Linked DNA regions of Methylocaldum szegediense. The protein of the gene in region 1 binds, or shares a complex with, the protein of each later gene. Links are inferred from orthologs where the notes say so. Each region holds a gene or a part of one and is shown in the gene's direction. Other genes may lie near its edges.

Region 1 (2,958 bases):
CTGCGTCAACATCGTTCCCGGACTGACATCCGTTTATCCCTGGGAAGGCAAGATAGAAACCGCCCAGGAACATCTTCTCTTAATGAAGACCGAAACGGCTGCTTTCGAAGCCTTGGAAGTTTTCGTGCGCGAAAAACACCCGTACGAACTTCCCGAGGTTATTGCGGTCCCTGTACTGCGAGGTTCGACCGCATACCTTGATTGGATCAGCGAATGGTTGCACCGAAAATCCTAATCGATCATCCGGGCGATCCATCCCGGATAGGCGTTCATATACTGAACTTCCTTTTACAGAGTACGTTTGCTATGCCGCAGTTCCGCCAATTTGTTCTTCGGCTGTCATTTATCTTTTTTTCAGTGTGGACGGGCATGGTTTGGGCCATCAGCGGTGACGAGCTGCTGCCGCCCGAACAAGCGTTCCGGGTATCCGCAAGAGGCGAAGGTAATGAGGTCCTGATCGGATTCGATGTCGCCGACGGCTATTATCTGTACCGGCAGAAATTCAAGTTCGCCTCCAAGACTCCCGGCATCGATCTGGGCGAGCCGGTTTTTCCACCGGGTGAAATTAAGCATGATGAATTTTTCGGCGAAATGGAAATCTACCGTCGGCACGTCGATATCCGGCTTCCGGTGGAGCGGCGCGACGGCGCCGGCGAGGTCCTAGCTCTCGAGGTGACATCCCAGGGCTGTGCCGATGCCGGGGTGTGCTATCCGCCGCACAGGCAGACAGTGAACGTGGCTTGGCCTACGGGTGGCGCGAACGGAGGCAAGAACGACTCGCTCGCAAAATTGGCGGAGGCGTTCAAATCGCTGGGGATCAAGACTCAGCCCGTTGATTTGCTGCCGCCGGACGAAGCTTTCCGTTTTTTTGCCGAGGTAAAGGATCCCCAAACGCTGTGGGTCAGTTGGCAAATTGCCGATGGGTATTATCTCTACCGCGAGAAATTCAATCTGGCCGTGATCGAGCCAGCCGGCGTAAAGCTCGGCCGCTATGAGATTCCCCGCGGCGAACCCAAGCACGATGAGGAGTTCGGTGCGGTAGAAGTGTTCCACGAGGAAGTCGGTTTCCCCGTACCCTTGTCGCGGGCCGACGGCCAACCGGTCAGTATTCAATTGCAGGCGAACTACCAGGGCTGTGCCGAGAAAGGCGTATGCTACCCGCCCATGCAGAAAACGGTGAGCCTTGATTTGCCGGCCGGAGGGGTGGGAACGTCGACGTCGGCAGCGAGTCCTCCCGAGCCGGTGTCGGAGCAGGACCGAATCGCTTTCGAGCTACAAAACGGTTCGGTATGGGGCACGGTTCTCAGCTTTCTGGGATTCGGACTGTTGCTGGCGTTCACCCCTTGTGTTTTTCCGATGATCCCGATTCTGTCTGGGATCATCGTCGGCAACGGTCACACGATCACGACGGGTCGAGCTTTCATGCTGTCGCTCAGTTACGTGCTGGCGTCGGCCCTGGCCTATACCGTCTTCGGCGTTTTGGCCGGCCTTTTTGGCAGCAATCTCCAGATGCTGTTCCAAAAACCCGAGGTCATCGTCGCGTTCAGCGCCGTGTTCGTGCTGTTGGCCTTGTCCATGTTCGGCGTCTACACGCTGCAGATGCCAGCGTTCATCCAATCCCGCGTGGTTGCCCTCAGCAACCGCCAGCGTGGCGGTACCCTGACGGGGGCGGCGATCATGGGAGCGCTTTCGGCCTTGATCGTAGGACCTTGCGTGGCAGCGCCCCTGGCCGGCGCTCTGATCTACATCGGCCAGACCGGCGATGCCGTGCTCGGCGGCGTGGCTCTGTTCGCGTTGGGATTGGGGATGGGGATTCCCTTGCTGATCATCGGTGCATCCGCCGGGAAACTGCTGCCCAAGGCCGGAACCTGGATGAATGCAGTCAAGGCCGCTTTCGGCGTGGGACTTCTGGCGATCGCCGTTTGGTTGCTCGAACGCATTCTCCCTGCCGCCGTATCTATGTTCCTGTGGGCGCTATTGCTGATCATTCCGGCGATCTACCTAGGAGCCCTGGATGCTCTGCCTCATCCAGCTTCGGGCTGGCGCAGACTGTGGAAGGGCGTAGGTATCGTGATGCTCACTTACGGTGTGTTGCTGTTGATCGGAGTCGCTTCGAACAGCACCGACCCGCTACAGCCGTTGCGAGACATATATCCGACGACCGCCACGGCGTCGCCGCAGTCGACTGAGTTCAGGAAGGTCAGGACGCTTGATGAGCTGAACGCGCAAGTAGCCGCGGCGGAGATGGCCGGAAAGTGGGTGATGCTGGATTTCTATGCCGATTGGTGCATCTCGTGTAAGGAAATGGAGCGTTATACCTTCGCCGACCCCAAGGTTCAGAATGCGCTCGCTGATGTCATTTTGCTGCAGGCGGATGTCACACAAAATTCCGCGGATGATCAAGCGCTTCTCAATCATTTCGGCCTTATCGGACCACCGGCGACTTTGTTCTTCGGGCCGGACCGGGAGGAGCGGAAAGCGTTCCGTGTGGTCGGTTACATGAACGCAGACGAATTTGTGGGACATGTGCAAAGGGTGTTGCAGTGAATTCGTCGAAGCTCCTATATGGATTGCTCGCGTTAGCCGCGTTGCTTCTGGGCATTCTTGCCCAGCGCTGGATGAGCGGAGAACCGAGCGCACCACCGAATGGCGCTTCTGTAGACTCCGTTTCGCTCAGGGATCTGGACGGCAATCCGCGCGATATCGCCGAGTGGAAAGGGAAGGTTCTCGTACTCAATTTCTGGGCGACCTGGTGCGCGCCGTGCCGAGAAGAGATGCCGGAGTTTACCCGCTTGCAAACCGAATTGGGCGGCAAAGGCGTTCAATTTGTCGGTATCGCCATTGACGAGTCCGAAGCCGTTCAAGACTTTTTAAAAGAGACGCCGGTTAATTATCCGATCTTGCTCGGTGACGAACGCGCCGTTGCCTGGGCGGAGAGGCTTGGAAACCGGCTCGGCG
Region 2 (2,890 bases), 2.2 Mb from region 1 along the record:
TCATGATCGGTGAAACCGGAATACGCCCCATCTTGGGACCGGTGACCAGCAACTCCTTGGCGGCCCAGGCCGGGTTTGAGGAAGGCGACGAGATCGTGGCTATCGCTGGTAAAACCACGCCGACCTGGAATCATGCCATCGGCGAACTGCTGGAACGTGTCATGGAAACTGAGGCCATATCCGTAGTGGTGAAAACCAAGGATGGCGAGCAATTGGAGCGGACTCTGACCGTCCCGGAGGAACTCCTTCAGCATCCGAATCGCTTGTACCAGCAGCTGGGATTGCGCCCCTGGGAGCCTGATCTTCCGCCGGTCATCGATAGGGTTGAGCCGGGTGGTGCGGCAGATGAGGCCGGGTTGCAGTCCGGTGACCGGCTGGTCAGTGTGGATGGCAACGCGATCCGAACATGGCGGGAATGGGTCGACTACGTGCGTGCCCATCCCGGCTCTACGCTCGAAGTGGTTGTGGATCGTGGTGGCCAACGTCTATCGCGTTCGATAACCCCGGTACCTGTCGAATCGGAAGAAGGTCGTATCGGGCGGATTGGTGCCGCGGTCCAGATTCCGGAGCAGCTTGTTGATGACATGCAAATAGATTATCGCTTGGGGGTACTTCCGGCGTTCGTGGCTGCGGTTGAAAAAACCGTCGATTACTCCGTACTGACTTTGAAGATGGTGGGGCGGATGCTGGTCGGCAGGGCGGGCATCGAAAATCTTAGCGGCCCGATTAGCATTGCTCAATATGCCGGAAAATCGGCCAGCATCGGCTTCAATCAGTTTCTTAAGTTTCTCGCCATTGTCAGTGTCAGCTTGGCCGTGTTGAATTTGCTGCCGATTCCGGTGCTCGATGGTGGTCATCTCCTGTTTTACTTGATCGAAGCGGTCAAGGGCAGTCCGGTATCGGAGCAGACTCAAGCCTTCTTTCAACAAATCGGCTTGTTTATTCTGTTGTCTTTGATGAGTCTCGCATTCATACTCGACATCGAGCGTTTGCTTACCTGATTCGAAACCGAAGTTACCCACGGATACACCTATGAAGAAATATTGGGGCATCGCAATATTGGGCATGACGGCCTTATTTTTTGAGCCGGTCCAGGCCGATAGCAAAGCCATCGAGCAGGCATTAAAGGAAGTGCTTCCGGGAGTCAAGCCGGATTCAATTACGCCGTCGCCGATGTCGGGCCTCTACGAGGTTGTCGTCGGACCGAAGCTGTTTTATGTTTCTGAGGATGGCCGGTATTTGTTTCAGGGAGCGATGATCGATATTAAAGCGCGTGAGGATTTGACGGAGAGCAAACTAGCCGGCGCTCGCGTCAGTTCCTTGAAGAAAGTCGGTTTGGACAACATGATCGTGTTCAAGCCCAAGACTTCGAAACACTCGCTGTATGTATTTACGGACATCGATTGCGGGTACTGCCGCAAGCTGCATTCCGAGATCGACCAATACCTGTCGGAAGGCATTGAGATCCGTTATCTCTTCTTTCCGCGCGCCGGCGAAGGATCGGAGTCGTATAAAAAAGCGGTATCGGTATGGTGTGCGGACGATCGCAATACAGCTTTGACGAAGGCCAAGCGAGGTGAGGCGGTCGAAAACCGGCAGTGCGATAATCCCGTAGACCAGCACCTCACGTTGGGAACCCAAATGGGCGCGACGGGAACGCCCATGCTCGTCACCGAAAAGGGCAACATACTGCCGGGATATGTACCTGCCGGCCAATTGGCCAAGATTCTCGCTCAAGAGAGCGAGTAATAAGGCAGACGGACTTTGCCCCGCGGTTTTGCCTCAGCGGGTCAATGCCTTTAGGGCGAACAGTAAATCTAAGGCCTGTTTGGGCGTTGTTTCCTCGGGTTTAATCGTTCTTAGCAGATCCAAGGCGGGGTGAGGCTCGGCATTCATAAAGAGGTCGAATTGCTGAGCTTCGCTTCGGTGTTCCGCATACGTCTGCTTTTCGAGAGCCATCAACTTCTTGCGAGCACTGTCGATCACCGCTTTCGGCACGCCGGCCAGAGCGGCTACTTGTAATCCATAGCTTTGATTGGCAGGTCCTTCCTTCACGGCGTGAAGGAACACAACTCCATCGCCATGTTCAATCGCATCCAAGTGAACGTTGTGTACTCCGGAGCACTCGTCGGCCAAGGTAATCAATTCGAAATAATGAGTGGCGAAAAGGGTGAATGCTCGGACATTTCTTGCGAGGTAATCGGCTGTCGCCCAGGCGAGGGACAGGCCGTCAAAGGTGCTGGTCCCGCGGCCGATCTCGTCCACCAGAACCAGACTTGAGGATGTCGCATTGTGGAGGATGTTTGCGGTTTCGGTCATCTCGACCATAAAGGTCGATCGGCCGCTGGCCAAATCGTCGGAAGCCCCAATACGGGTAAAGATCCGATCGATAGGGCCTATCACCGCCGCATCCGCAGGGACGTAGCTCCCAATGTGTGCCATTAACACGATGAGCGCCGTTTGCCGCATATAAGTGGATTTTCCGCCCATGTTAGGGCCCGTGATAATGAGCATGCGGCGATCGGCATGAAGCTCCAAATCGTTGGGAACGAACGGTGTGTCGGAAACAGTTTCGACGACGGGATGTCGCCCGCCCGTGATCCGAATGCCGGGCTCCTGAACTAAAACGGGCATGGTGAGATTCAGGCTTTCTGCGCGCTCCGCTAGATTCGCTAAGACGTCTAGCTCTGAAAGGCCTGATGCGCAGGCCTGCAGGGTTGCCAGATGACCGGTGAGAAGATCCAGAAGTTCATCGTAAAGGGCCTTCTCAAAAGCTAGAGAACGTTCCCGTGCGCTCAGTACTCTGTCCTCAAAGGCTTTTAGTTCTGGCGTGATATAGCGTTCGACTCCTTTTAAGGTTTGGCGCCGGATATAGTCGGCCGGAACCTTG

What was found. The genes of interacting proteins can lie anywhere in the genome.
Region 2: the proteins of dsbD (region 1) and QEN43_RS15200 are in contact, whole or in part, in a crystal structure (PDB 1JZD), measured with the Escherichia coli proteins. The link is inferred for Methylocaldum szegediense from one-to-one orthologs.

Annotation. Positions count from the first base shown.
Region 1 is NZ_OX458333.1:1,273,835-1,276,792, forward strand. It holds dsbD (protein-disulfide reductase DsbD), read left to right. Parts: upstream 1-369; coding sequence 370-2,547; downstream 2,548-2,958. Other genes in the region: cutA (divalent-cation tolerance protein CutA), read left to right, coding at 1-235; QEN43_RS05345 (TlpA family protein disulfide reductase), read left to right, coding at 2,544-2,958. UniProt on the Escherichia coli protein: Required to facilitate the formation of correct disulfide bonds in some periplasmic proteins and for the assembly of the periplasmic c-type cytochromes.
Region 2 is NZ_OX458333.1:3,514,633-3,517,522, forward strand. It holds QEN43_RS15200 (DsbC family protein), read left to right. Parts: upstream 1-1,032; coding sequence 1,033-1,749; downstream 1,750-2,890. Other genes in the region: rseP (RIP metalloprotease RseP), read left to right, coding at 1-1,001; mutS (DNA mismatch repair protein MutS), read right to left, coding at 1,783-2,890. UniProt on the Escherichia coli protein: Acts as a disulfide isomerase, interacting with incorrectly folded proteins to correct non-native disulfide bonds.